3 regions of the Paenibacillus sp. OT2-17 genome follow, and region 1 is predicted to be linked to each of the others. Evidence: riboswitches for the same ligand, from Rfam matches in the RefSeq annotation. Region 1 holds a riboswitch; each other region holds the start of a gene.

Region 1 (4,846 bases):
GCAGGGTGAGCCTCGGCAAATTCCTGGGTCATTTCTCCGATGCGCTTAATCAGCACACCCGTGAACAGAAAATAGGGAAGCACAATAATCTTTTTGGCCCCTAATCGTACACAACGCTCCAATCCATCGGGAAAAGAAGGCTGCGTCACACCGATAAAGCTGCTCTCTACCCACGTATAAGAAAGCTGCTCCCACAGCATACGGGTGATTTTGAAAAAGTCACTGTTCGCATCTGGATCGCTACTTCCGCGTCCTAATACAAGTACCGCCGTTTCTTCGTCGGATACCTCGGCAAATGCCTCTACAGCGCTATTCATTCCCGCTGGAATTGCAACCGGACGGGCCTCTTTCAAGCGGCTTTGCAGAATGCTGACGATTTTCTCGTGAACACCAATCGGACGTCCGTATACAAATTCCACCTGCGGATACTTTACTTTTGCCCGGTCAATAGCCATCGGAATATCAATTTTGGCATGTACCGCTGCGAACAAGATAATCGGAATAAGAACGACACGCGTCGCCCCTTTCTCCACACATGTTTGCATCCCTTCAGCAATGCTGGGACGTGCCAGCTCCAAGAAACAGGTTTCCACGCACATATCCGGTACCCGGTCTGCCACTGCCTGTGCAAATTCTAGCAGTTCCTGGTTCCCCTCCGGGTCCCGACTTCCATGTCCAACCAACAATATTGCATCCACTGCTGTTTTTTCCTCCTCTTTAATAGGGATAACCTGCATGACGCCCTATTTTATATATATGCTTGTATCCAGTTCATCAGGCCTTCATTCCATTAATCACCACAAACCGCATTCACTTCTACCGTTGCTGGTGCATCTTCATGCCGGAAACCCGCAACGACGCCTACACGTTTAAAAAATTTATGAAAACGCTCATTCGGATGCCCTTTTTCCTTATATTCAGCAATGACGTTCTCCACGATATCAGTAATCTGATCACCCGGAATTCCTTCCGCTACGGGCTGAGCGGCATGAGCATTGCGACCGAATTTTTTGCCACCGAGGAAGAGGTCGTATCCTCCCTTGCGATAGACGATTCCGATATCCTCCAGCACCGCTCCATAGCAGGCCATACCGCATCCGTTCAAAGCAATACTCGTTTCCTTGGGTGCCTGTAATCCGCCAAGTACAACCTGTAGATGCTCAGCCACAGGCACAGCGTCATCCTTCTCCATATTGCAGAAGTCGCACGCCTTCACCTTAAACACATCGCCAATCGGCATGACAATGAATCGTTCATCCCGCAGCCGTCCGACCAGTTCCTCGGGGTCTGCACACGGCACGCGCAGCACGATCTGATGATCTGGCGTGTATTCCAGCTCGCCGTCATCACCCGCTACCTCGGCGAGCAGCGCCATCTGACGAGCGGTGAACTTCTTGTTTCCCACACCCGGGGAAACGCCCACCTCAAATAGCGCAGGCTTGCCAAAGCCGCCTGTCGCCATTCCAGCCGTAGCCCCCGCTCCGGCCACCGCTAACGTTCCGGCGGTGCTCTCGGCGGTAGGCACTTGCCCGCTCCAGCGAGCGTTGGCTGCGCCAGGCAGCTTGCCGCCGACAGCGAGACGGCTTAGTGCCTCTGCTGCCAGCGATGCCGGGGCTGCGCCGGTTTGCACAGCAGTCGTTGCCTGCACGGCAGCCATCGCTTGCGGGCGTGCCTGCGTCGCAACCGCAGCGCCGCTCGCGGAGGGTCCAGCGGGCGTAGTCGGGGCTGCACCTGCCTGCGGTGTATCCTCTTGTGCGCCCAGCGACCACGGCTCCGCTTCCGTGCGGAGACGCTGGTGCGGCTTGAGTGCCTGCTCGGTCGCATCTAATGTGTATTTGCGCTGATATCCGCGCGGAGTCACAATCAAGCCGTCATACACCGTCGTCGAGGAATTGCCGATGATTACAGTCGTCAGCATCCCAATGTCATGGTTCAGCATATCTTCCAGCGTCGTTACAATAACTTGCTGACGTTCACGATAAGCACTTTTCACCAACCCGACTGGAGTTTGCGGATCGCGGTAACGCAGCAAAATGGACTGCGTCTCCACAATCTGGCGGGTACGCCGACCACTGCGCGGGTTGTATAATGCAATCACAAAATCGGCCGAAGCCGCTGCTTCTACGCGCTTCACAATCGTTTCCCATGGGGTCAGATGATCACTCAGACTGATCGTGCACGCATCATGCATAACTGGCGCCCCCAACAGTGAAGCACAGGACTGAATAGCCGAGATCCCCGGTACGACTTCTACCTCAACTCCGTCCTCGCGTCGCCAGCCTTTTTGCATCAGCACCTCATACACCAGCCCTGCCATACCATAGACTCCTGCATCTCCACTGGAAATGACAGCTACCTTCTTGCCCATCTCTGCTTGGCGAACCGCCTCCTGCGCACGGCTCACTTCCTCTGTCATTCCTGTGCGTACAATCTCCTGTCCGTTCAACAACGGACGGATCAAATCAACGTAGGTATTGTAGCCGATAATGACCTCACTTTCGGCCAGCGCATCCAGCGCCCGTTTTGTGATATGTTCCATATCTCCTGGTCCAAATCCAATCACCAGCAATTTTCCTAATGGGCTCATCGTGCTCCTCCTATTCATCCTTTTCAGGGCAGCTATGCTATCTATTTCAATGATTTATGCACATCGTGTAACTCAAAAAAACCCCATCCTGCCCGGATGGGGTTTCTATGTACGCATCTCTCATCAGACGAACAAACAGCGTAAGAAGACACTATTTGTCTTCCTCCAGCCTGCCGTTGTTTTCCATCTGACTGTTTACGTTTCAAACGCTGCTGCACGTTCATATCCACGCAAACCTCTAGCCAACATGGAAAAAGCAACGTGTGCCTGATTTCCTGATTTCGTACACCCATCCTCTCCGCGAAGGTTAACGGTGCATACAGATCAAGGTAGGTCTCCTGGCTTGGCATCAACGGATTCTTTCGTCTTCCCCGTTTTTCACGAGTGACCATTTTAAAAAATCCTCTTCCTTACAGTGGCGGGACCGCTCGGGATTTGCACCCGATTCCCTGTTACCCTTTGCTCAACCGCAAAGGCACCTTGTCTGTCCGCTATTTGATTATGGGTCTTATCATAACCTTGCCTCAATCAGTTGTGCAAGCACGAAAAACGCTTTATTTCAAGTTCTCTGCTTTATTTTTTAACATATGTAGCAATTCGTCCGGGTCCGCAGAGATACTTAATAACGCTGGGTGCTCGGCCCCGGTAAACCCTTCTTGCACGCTATGACGCACCATTTCTACTAACGGGTCAAAATATCCATTCACATTCAACAGCCCAATGGGCTTGCGATGAATCCCGATTTGCGCCCAGCACAATACCTCGAATAGCTCCTCGAAGGTTCCCAAGCCACCCGGAAGAGCGATAAACGCATCGGCCATCTCGCTCATTGCCGCTTTACGCTCATGCATGCTTGCTACCTCAATAAATTCGGTAACTCCCCGATGAATGATCTCTGCATCAAATAATAGGGTGGGCATAATGCCAGTGACCTGACCGTCACCCGCCAGCATTCCATCCGCCACCTCTCCCATCAGCCCCCTGCTAGAGCCACCATAGATCAGACGGATATGATGGCGAGCCATGGCTTCCCCCAGCTTGCCTGCAGCCTCAACATATACCGATGAATGTCCAGGTCTGGACCCGGCAAATACGCAAATAGAATTCATTAACGTCTCAGCTCCTGTCCTAAGTATCATGCATCGAAACTTATTCATTATATTAGATAAACATTTTCGCTATAACAAAAATCTTTGTCGATGCATGTCCAACAAAAAAAGATAAAGACCTCGTAGGCCCTTATCTTTATTTTACTCTGTATCCCAAAATATAAGTTCATTTTTTAGCATACTGCATTTATAATTTCTATCTCATTTCAATGACCATTCACGATCTTCAGACCACAGCCATGCACCGAATCGTTATGTTCAAAATATTTACCCAGCTCCACCATCATCGCGCCCATGCGCTCTTCGGTTGGAAACACGACTCGGTCAATCCCTTCTTCCACAATGGACTGTGCAGTCACCTTCCCTACGGATACAGCAATCACATCCTCACGAAAAGCTTCCAGTAAATCCTCGATTCGATTTTGCTCTCTGGCATATTGGGCCAAAAATCGGATTTGCGGACCACTTGTGAACGTAACAGCATCAACATTACGATGGATAATATCCTCCAGTAACGCCTGCAATTTTGCTTCCTCGGGTGGGATATGCTTATAAGGAAGTACCTGGCGGGTCACTGCCCCCTGCTCGTCCAGCCACTTTACCAACCGTGGAGCTGGATCGCCATGCAGTTGCAACAGTACTTCCTTCCCCTTCAGATCGTATGGGGCGAAAGCTCCTGTCAATCCGATCAAACTTCCGTCCTCGTCTCGTACTGCTGGCGTAAAGCCACGCTTTTTGAGTCCATTGACCGTCTTGTAGCCCCGCGCTGCAATGTTGGAAGATTGCAGCAACTCCATGATCTGCTCGGCTACGCCCATATCCTCTGCCATATCGAACAGGGCATCCAGCCCCATACCTGTCGTGAAGATGTACCAGTCCGGAGGGTGCTTCACCCACGATACAACAGCGTTGCGCAGCTCGATATCATCCAAAAAAACGGTGCCCTGGGCCGGGCGCTGTACTGGCTCACCCCCCATCTTCACAACTAGCAGCGCCATTTCTTCTGCTTTACGGGGACCAGCAAGAGCGACTCTCTTACCTGCCATGCGTTGTGCCATTCTGTTGCCTCCCTTGTAGAAGTCGTATTTCTTTCTACCAAGTATACAATCAGAGGGGTAAAAGACAAATAAGAATTACTTTTCCGATAAAT
Region 2 (4,846 bases), on a different contig from region 1:
TCCCGTGGCGGAGGCTTCATGGGTGAGTGTTGCACAGCCGTTTTATTTTGGTAAGCCAGAGTTTAGCATTATGGCAGTTTGTACGATGATTATCGTCAATATTGTCAGTATGGTTGAGTCTACAGGCGTTTATTTGGCAGTTGGCAAAGCAATTGATCAGAAGGTGGAGCAGAAGCAGATCGTCAATGGTCTGCGTTCCGAAGGACTTGCGATTATGCTTGGGGGTATTTTTAACGCGTTTCCTTATACAGCTTTCTCGCAAAATGTGGGTCTGATTTCACTCACACGCGTCAAATCGCGGAACGTTATTTTTGCTGCGGGCGGTATCATGGTTGTTCTTGGTTTGCTTCCTAAGCTGGCTGCCTTAACGACTGTGATTCCTAATGCTGTGCTGGGCGGAGCGATGATCGTCATGTTCGGCTCGGTCGCTGCATCAGGCATGTCTATTCTGTCAGAAGTGGATCTGCGGAAGGAAAGCAATCTGCTGATCGCAGCATGCAGCATTGCTGTGGGCCTAGGCTCTGCCGTTCTGCCACAAATGTTCGACCAGCTGCCGAGCTTTGCCAAAATGCTGTTGCAAAATGGTATCGTTTCGGGCTCGATTACAGCGATTGTCTTGAACATCGTTTTGACGAGAAAACAGGGCGAATCTGTCAAAAGCGTGACGGTTCAGGAGGTTCCACAGAAGGTTTGATGATTAGGGATAAATAAACCCTTGCCGTCTGGGGACATATAGATATTGACCCTGTCCGACTGTGCAGTGGCGCTAAAGTTAGCTCTTAAGTTGATTTATTTACTAGAGGAATTTGCTAGAGTAGTGGGCGAGGTAGTGGTATAATTTACCTTATGGATTTTGAATAGTGGTGGATGTTTTCGGACCACGGTGCAGCTTCCCGAAAGGGGGTGAAGCCGATGGTCACACTTGTGTCGTGCTACGATGTGTTGCGTTGGATGGTTACGTTACTAAGCCTGGTGTTTAGCATTCGTAAACTTTATCGCTGGCTACGTCGGAAATTTCGGAACAAGCGAAAACCCACCGCGTAATTAGGTTGGCCCCTAACGGTGGGTTTCGTTTGCATTAACCATTAGTTATGCAGCGCGCCGTGGGTGATCCACAGCCTTTCAAGTCCTAAGAGTCTTTGCCGTTGGCGCGGCGAAGACTCTTTTTAGTATACGGACACGATGATTATCTATATACCTAATTTTAGCACGTTCATTTCGTGCACGCAATGAATAGACATCACCTTCATTCTCGCCACATCGTTCAAATTTAAATTATTGTGCAGCATTTATTGACAAGCCTGTGACAACAAAATAAGATCGTAATGGAAAGAAATAAAGGAAGAAAACAGGTGTGAGCCGGACGACTCTATGTACGGGGTTTTGTTGAGACCATGTGGATAGTTGTTGAGCGTGTTCACTTAAAAGGGAAGTTCGGTAGATTCCGACACGGACCCGCCACTGTATACAGGCATCAGCAGGATACTGCTGGAGCTTTCAGAACAGCCACTGGAACTGTGAAGAACCGGGAAGGCCTGAAAGATACGCCTGGAGTCAGGAGACCTGCCTGTTTTGACATCACTGTCAGACCCACGGGATGCTGGGGAGGTGGTTAGGCGTGCTGCATACAGAATGTCTGAAACCGATCTGATCCCTTCTATGTTTTTGGAGCTGGCTTCGAGGTGAGTTTTGACATTTTATAATGAAAGCATTTCTGACTGCTGATCAAGTGGTCCGGAATGCTTTTTTCGCGTTTTGCGTTAGGTTTATATGATTTTACAAGATAGAGGGGGATTCATTGAATGATTAGCAATCGTAGCAGGCGTTCATGGTTGATATGTACAGGGGGGATGCTGTTGCTGGCAGTTATGGCTCTTTCGGGATGTGCCAGCAATAAGACGTCGGATAGCTCCGGCAAAGGTGAAAACGCGTCAGCACAACAAACAGCGACAGGTAAAAAGCTGATAATGGCGTATACATGGAAACCGTCAGGCGTTGACCCGCACGGAGATAATAGCTGGGATGTGATGCGATCCGGTGCAGGTGAGACACTGGTACGTTTGAATGAAAAGCTGGAGCCTGTGGCTTGGCTGGCAAAGGAGTGGAAGCAGGATAGTCCTACAGTTTGGACGTTCAGCTTGCAGGATAAAGTCACTTTTCATGATGGAAAGAGTATGGATGCAGCAGGTGTAAAAGCGTCTTTGCTGCGCTCTATCGAGAAAAGCCATCTGGCAAAGGATTTACTGAATGTGAAGTCCATTGATGTAAGCGGCCCGCTGGCCTTGAAAATCACGACAAACCAGCCGAACGCGGCGCTGGTGTCCAATCTAGCTGATCCATCGACGATTGTACTGGATGTGGCATCGATGAAAGATGAGCAGAGTTACCCAGCAATGACAGGCGCCTTTAAAATTAAAGCGTTCAACAAGGACCAATCGTTGGTCGTAGAGCGTTATGACGGATATTGGGGCGAGAAGGCACGACTGGCTGAAGCGACGATGAAGTTCATTACGGACGGGAATTCGCGTCTGATGGCGCTGCAATCCGGCGAGGTGGACGTAGCGACGGATATTCCGGTTGATAACGCAGAGGTACTGAAAAAGAACGACAAGCTACAAGTGCTGTCGGCTCCCTCCTTGCGCACCCATATGATCGTGTACAATATGGAATCGCCAGTATTCGAGGATGCGGCGAACCGTAAGGTGGTGGACAGCCTGATTCCGCGCACATCGATTGTGAGCGCCGTCATGAGAGGCTTCGGTACGGAAGCAAGCAGTCCGTTCCCGAGCATTCTTCCCTTCGGTAAAGTTGAGCGTAAAGCGCTGGACGGAACGGCGGATCAGCTGTTAACGAAGGATGGCTGGCAGAAGGACGCCCAAGGGACATGGACTAAGCAAGGCAAGCCGTTCGAGGTTACGCTGCTGACTTTTCCTCAGCGTCCGGAACTCTCTGTTATGGCTGAGGTCATCCAAAGCCAATTGCTAAAAGAGGGAATCCAGGTCAAGATTCGCAAGGTGGAAAATATCGACGAGGCGTTGACCAAAAACGATTGGGATTTTGCTATGTACAGTATGCTTACTGCTCATACAGGAGAGCCGCAATATTTTATGGACATGTTTTATTTTTCGAAAAGCGAAGCCAATGTAAGCCGTTATAGTTCCAAACCGCTAGAGAGTATTCTTAACAGCTTGAAGCTGGCGAAGGATACAGCGCAGCGTAATGCCGTGACACTACAAGCGCTGGATATCATCAATACGGATTTGCCACAGTCGTTCATTGTGCATCCTGACAATGTGTTTGGTGTGAAAAAAGGGGTAGAGGGTTTTACACCCCATCCGATCGAGTATTACTACATTACAGCGCAATCCGATATTGCGGAATAACGAGCGGCGTATCCTATGATTCGTTTTATACTGGAACGTGTGGCGCAGCTGCTCATCATTGTATTCGTTGTATCCACGCTGACTTTTGTACTGATGCGCCTGGCTCCTGGAGACCCTGCTACCATTTTGCTCACCGCGCATAATGTCCCTGCCTCTGAGGAGGCGTTGACGACGCTACGGCAGGAACTGGGCTTAAACGAACCGTTTCATATTCAATATGTGAACTGGCTGCGGGATGTGTTCACAGGGCATTGGGGCACCTCGTATGTATCCAAGGAATCCGTGCTAGCCGAACTGTGGAACAGACTGCCTGCTACTGTGGAGCTAGCTGCTGCGGGCTTTGCCGTCATGACGGTGCTTACGCTGGGGTTGGGGCTGGCTGCCTCGCTAAAAATCAGCGGTCCACTGGATCGCCTGGGTAGGCTGTTTGCCCTGCTGGGATCGTCGATCCCCTCTTTTTGGCTTGGGTTTCTGTTGATCTATCTATTCTCCGTTCGCTTGGGCTGGCTCCCATCCATGGGAAGGGAGGATTGGACACATTTAGTGCTCCCTGCGCTGACTCTTGGTGCAGGTTTGGGAGCTGTGCAAGCCCGTGTACTACGCGCTCAAATGCTAGAGCTGGGTGACCGGAATTTTGTGAAAGCAGCGAAGGCTCGAGGCTTTTCCCGAATGCATATCCTGTTTTTTGAGATATTTAAGCATGCGGTTCTGCCTATAATTACACTGCTAGGTACCAATCTATCATTTATGCTGGCAGGTAATGTCATCGTAGAGACCATTTTTTCATGGCCGGGGTTGGGCAAGTATTTTATAGATGCAATTACACAGCGAGATTATCCGGTGATTCAGGGGTATGTTATTTTTGCCGTATTTTTAATTGTAGGAGTTCAGTGTTTGGTGGATGTGGTCCAGACGGCGATAGATCCGAGGCTACGTTTGCGTTAAGGGGGAAGCTGAAAATGAAAAAGATACGGCTTTCCTTTCAAGGGAGCTTGCTGGCAGGAGGCGTACTGTTTGGTCTGATCGTGCTGCTTGGGTTATTGGCTCCATGGGTCGCTCCTCATGATCCTCTTCAAGTGGATCTTTTGAACCGTCTGGCACCACCCAGTCGGAAATATCCTTTCGGTACGGATCATCTGGGTCGGGATGTGCTGTCACGGCTAATTTACGGGATACGGACGAGCGTGCTAATCGCATGTGCAATTACTGTAGCTACGCTGTGCTTTAGTCTGCCTATAGGGTTGCTCATTGGTTATGTGCGTGGACGTGTAGATCAGCTGATCATGCGGGGAATTGATGGCGTATTGGCTTTTCCTGATATTATTTTAACGGTGGCAATTGTGGGCATTTTGGGCCCGGGTTTTGTTAACATGACCCTTGCGATTATTGCGGTACGGTGGGCGGGCTATGTCCGGTATATCCGTAGTCTGGTTCAAAAAGCCTGTCAGGAGGACTACGTTCGG
Region 3 (4,846 bases), on a different contig from region 1:
GGATGATGAGTCTTGGGATGTATCTGAGGAGATTGTTCTGCGTGGTGTAGTACATCTTAATTTTTGCGGGCAGCCCTCGGAAGTAGAAGTCGAATTTATCGTGGGGGCTGACTCCGAAGAACAGGCACAGACTATAGAAGAACCTACACAGTTGCAAAAAAACACATGGGAGCAGTATATGGAATATTCGTCAGCTATTCATCCTCAAGTGTTGGAGTCCATACACCATCATTATGCTGGCATAGTGGAAAAGTACCGGAATGCTTACAGTATATGGGGAGAGGACCCAGATGAATATGCGCCTTATGTGGAGCGGCCGGAACAATTGCTGGATCGAATACAGCTTGTGTCTATACTGATTTCCGACTCATCGGCAAAGGATGAACTGTATTTGAATTTTAGTTGCTCCTGGGATCAAGAACATGGCTTAGGCGTACATATGAAGCAGATGAAAATGGAGCATATTCAAGGCGTTTATACATTATATGACCTAGAATAAATCCCCCTTCCCGGCTTTTACCAAAAAGGGCCGGGAAGGGGAATAGGATATGGTGAAAATGATGGCGCGATTTGATACGATAAAAAAATTAGTTGGATACAGCCAATGCAGCCCGGGCTGCTTGAGCCGCTTGTACCATTAGTCGCAAGGCGGCGACAGATTCCTCCTTGGTGCGGGTTTTCAGACCACAGTCCGGATTAACCCAGAACAAATCTGATGGCAATACGCGCAGGGCACGCTGGATCATGCTTAGCATTTCAGATACATCGGGGATGCGCGGACTGTGGATATCGTACACGCCCAGACCGATGCCCTTGTCGTATACCTGATCTTCAAAGCTGACAATCAGTTCTCCGTGACTTCGCGAAGTTTCAATAGATATAACGTCGGCATCCATATCGGAGATGGACTGAATCATATGCTGAAATTCGGAATAGCACATGTGCGTATGGATTTGGGTCGCAGGCTCAACGGTGGCCGTGGTCACAAGGAAGGCTTGAACCGCCCAGTCCAGATAGGCTTGCTGTTGTTCTTTTTTCAGTGGAAGCCCTTCACGAATTGCAGGCTCATCGACCTGAATCATGCCGATGCCCGCTTGTTCCAGTGCCTCTACCTCTGCCCGTAATGCCAGAGCCAACTGTAAAGCAACTTGACTACGAGGAATATCGTTACGTTCAAAAGACCAGTTCAAAATGGTCACAGGGCCTGTAAGCATTCCCTTAACAGGCTTGGAGGTTAACGATTGGGCGAATGCCGTTTCTTCCACGGTCATGGGCTGATTGAAGGAGACGTCTCCGTATATAATCGGCGGTTTAACACAGCGGGAGCCGTAGGACTGCACCCATCCGTTTTGCGTAAAAGCAAAGCCGTTCAGCTTTTCGCCAAAAAATTCAACCATATCGGTCCGCTCAAATTCTCCATGAACAAGCACGTCAATGCCAATGTCCTCTTGAATATCAATCCATTCCTTAATTTGCTGTTGGATGAACGCCCGGTATTGCTCGGCTGACCATTCTCCTTTGCGATAGTGCAGGCGGGCCTTGCGGATCTCGGCGGTTTGCGGGAAGCTACCAATGGTCGTCGTAGGCAGTGGAGGCAACTTCAGCTTATTTTGCTGAATCTCACGACGCTCGGCGAAAGGAACGCTGCGTGACAGAGGCTCTTTTGCCAACAGGTCGGCCAGATCGGCAGCTGTCTGTACGCGTGCCGCTGAACTGTTGAAACGGGCTACCGCATCCGCACTTTGCTCAAGCTTGGCGAGTGCGGAAGGATCGTGTTTGCCAAGTGCAGCCGTCAGGACGGCGATTTCCTCCAGCTTTTCATCGGCAAAGGCCAGCGCTTGCACCAGCTCCTTGTCCAGCTTGTGCTCTGCCTCCAGGCTGACTGGCACATGCAGCAGACTGCATGATGGCTGTACGATAATCTGTGCGGCAGTGGTTTGTTCTGCTAACTGACCCAGCAGGGCAGCCACAGCGTTCAGGTCGCTTCGCCATATATTGCGCCCGTCAATAACCCCAGCGCCCAGCGTTTTTCCTTTAGGGAAGCCATGCTGCAATATATGCTGAAGATTTTCGCCATCATCATACACAAAATCAAGACCCAGCCCCTGTACCGGAAGTGCGGACAGACGCTCATAATGGTCCAGGCTGCCAAAGTAGGTTTGCAGCATTATATTCAAGGAGGGCGCAGCTTGAGTCAAAGCTTCATAGACTTCCTGAATAATGTCCAAATCCTCTGCCGGGAATGAGGTGGTTAGGACAGGTTCATCGATTTGGACCCACTGAACGCCTTCTGCCGCTAGTTCAGACAGGATACGGGTGTACAGTGGCAGGAAGCTTCGTACGATGGTGGCCAAATCCTTACGATCATAGCCTTTGGATAAGGTAACGAATGAATAGGGGCCGATGAGGACCGGTTTCCCATCAATGCCTAGTTCTTGTTTTGCTTCACGATAAGCCTGTAAGGGTTTATTTTCAGTGAACACCGGGACTGCGTTTGCCAATTCAGGAACGATGTAGTGATAATTGGTATTCATCCATTTGGTCATTTCACTGGCGGTTGCTCCCTTCTGTCCACGAGCGATCCCAAAATACACGGACAGAGGAACCGGACCTGCGGGACGATGGTTGAACCGTTCGGGTACCAGACCGAACATTACAGATGTATCCAGCATGTGATCGTAATAGGAGAAGTCTCCGACAGGAATGCGATCAATCCCCTTGTCACGCTGCTTGCTCAGATGCTCCAACCGTAATCTTTTCATCTCCGTCTGCAGTTCGCTTTCGTTAATGCTGCCGTTCCAGAAGCGTTCCAGTGCTTTCTTCCATTCCCGGTTTTCGCCGATACGCGGATATCCCAGATTACTGCTAATCAAGCCGGACAATTCAGGCCATTCAATAATGGACATGTACTTTTCCTCCTAGTGGGTAGCTGTTTTATTTTTACGTACCAAAAAAGGCATTCTTCCCCCAGAGTTAAAAATAAGTAGGGGAAAGAATGCCTCCGTGATTAAAAAATCAAAAATACGGCGACTGCTCTTAACACCTCCCTATCTTCCGTAGGTACTTGCGATGTTGTTAAAATAGGCAGGTCTCCTGACTTACGGATCATGACTCTCAGCATTCCTTCCCGGTCTGTGGACCAGTGGATATATGAACAGCTGAAAGTTCCCCGTTTACAGTGGCGGGACCGTGCCGGATTTGCACCGGCTTCCCTTTTAAGCCTGATCTGAATAGAACAGACACCTATCTCCAAGCTATGCGGTTAAGGTATGACGAATAATTATGCACTCGTATACTTGTTCACCATCATAAGTGAAACTTACAGGATGCGCAATAGAAACTCCAATGGAAACAGTTAGCTATATGAAAAAAAGACAAGCCTTACCCATGATGGGGACTTGTCTTAGATATATAGCATCTTGCCGGGTAAACTTCGCGTTAAGCCAATGAAACGGTATAGCCTGCCTGAATACTGGCTTTTACATCTACCAGACGCTGGTTGCGACTGCCCCGGAAGGGAAGGGTCAGGTCTTTTTGCTGTTCTACAAAACGACCATCCACAATCACATCGCACAAAAGCGCTAGCTCCTGTCGCTCCTGATCTGTGAGTAAATCTTCATAGACAAAGCCAGTATAAGCCCACACGGTTCTGTCGGGACAGGCCTCGCGGAAGTCACGCACAAATTGCGAGCATTCTGCTGCTGAGAAAAACGGATCTCCCCCGCAGAGAGTCAGTCCGTCCAACAACGGATTATCCATGATGTCACGAATGACTTCCTGTTGTCGTTGGGGTGTAAATGGCTCACCTGCACGGAAGCTCCACGACGCTGGATTAAAGCATCCGGGACAGGCATGACGGCAACCGCTAATAAACACGACAGTGCGCAGGCCGTATCCTTCGTTCAGAGATTCCGGAATGTAGCCACACAAATTCACTTATGTTTCACCCGGTCTCGAACTTCTGCCTGTTTTGCAGCATTAAAGCGAACGGTATAATCTCCTGTCAGATATCCGGTTACCCGACGTAAGCGCTGAAAGTGTGTATGCTCCTCATCTGTGCCACATTGGGGGCAGCTTGTCCCGATAATCCCTTCATAACCACATTCCGTACAACGATCCACCGGGTGGTTGATAGAGAAATAGCCGATGTTCTGATGCAGCGCGTACTGAACAATTTTAAGAAACGCATCCGGGTTATTCCGCGCATTGCCGTCCAGTTCGATGTATGAAATCGCACCAGCGTTGCAGAGGTTATGGAACGGAGCTTCCAAGCTGATTTTACGAGCAGCCGGGAGCGTATAATACACGGGAATATGAAAAGAATTCGTGTAATATTCTCGATCATTTACCTCAGGAATAATTCCGAAATCACGTTGATCCAGCAATGTGAACTTGCCCGACAGACCTTCGGCAGGCGTAGCGAACAATGTAATATTTAAATTGTGATATTCACTCATTCGATCGCAATACACGCGCATGGAAGTGATGATTCGCTGTGCCTCGCGGTATACGAAATCATCCTCCCCGTGGTGTTTCCCGTATAGTGCCTTCATGCACTCAGCCAGCCCGATGAACCCGATCGAAAGCGTACCGTGCTTTAGTACGCTTCCCACCTTATCATCTGGCGCCAGTTGTTCTCCACCTTCCCATACCCCTTCGCGCATCATAAAGTCCGAGGCTTTGGCCGGTTGGCTGGTCTGGATTTGATAGCGATGGATTAGGCCATCCACCGCAATGCGCATAACTTCTTCCAGTCTCGCATCAAAGCGATCACGGTCAGGTGTCAGGCGTTTGCCTGTGCAAATACCATACTCAATGCCAAGCCGCACCAGATTAATGGTATTGA

Evidence for each region. Region 1 has a riboswitch for cobalamin ahead of cobJ (precorrin-3B C(17)-methyltransferase). Riboswitches for the same ligand answer to the same signal wherever they lie in the genome.
Region 2: another riboswitch for cobalamin. It lies ahead of GRP75_RS00210 (ABC transporter substrate-binding protein); the one in region 1 lies ahead of cobJ (precorrin-3B C(17)-methyltransferase).
Region 3: another riboswitch for cobalamin. It lies ahead of metE (5-methyltetrahydropteroyltriglutamate--homocysteine S-methyltransferase); the one in region 1 lies ahead of cobJ (precorrin-3B C(17)-methyltransferase).

What each region holds. Positions count from the first base shown of each region.
Region 1 covers NZ_WUDQ01000027.1:329-5,174, forward strand. The annotation lists partial or broken gene GRP75_RS07700 (CbiX/SirB N-terminal domain-containing protein) at 1-698, opposite strand, end outside; gene cobJ (precorrin-3B C(17)-methyltransferase) at 791-2,587, opposite strand; cobalamin riboswitch at 2,899-3,084, opposite strand; gene GRP75_RS07710 (LOG family protein) at 3,142-3,696, opposite strand; gene GRP75_RS07715 (uroporphyrinogen-III synthase) at 3,903-4,754, opposite strand.
Region 2 covers NZ_WUDQ01000001.1:48,221-53,066, reverse strand. The annotation lists gene GRP75_RS00215 (nucleobase:cation symporter-2 family protein) at 1-694, shown strand, start outside; cobalamin riboswitch at 1,382-1,585, shown strand; gene GRP75_RS00210 (ABC transporter substrate-binding protein) at 1,803-3,383, shown strand; gene nikB (nickel ABC transporter permease) at 3,399-4,328, shown strand; gene nikC (nickel transporter permease) at 4,343-4,846, shown strand, end outside.
Region 3 covers NZ_WUDQ01000054.1:3,258-8,103, reverse strand. The annotation lists gene GRP75_RS10335 (DUF6985 domain-containing protein) at 1-499, shown strand, start outside; gene metE (5-methyltetrahydropteroyltriglutamate--homocysteine S-methyltransferase) at 588-2,906, opposite strand; cobalamin riboswitch at 3,067-3,262, opposite strand; gene nrdG (anaerobic ribonucleoside-triphosphate reductase activating protein) at 3,439-3,936, opposite strand; gene GRP75_RS10320 (anaerobic ribonucleoside triphosphate reductase) at 3,933-4,846, opposite strand, start outside.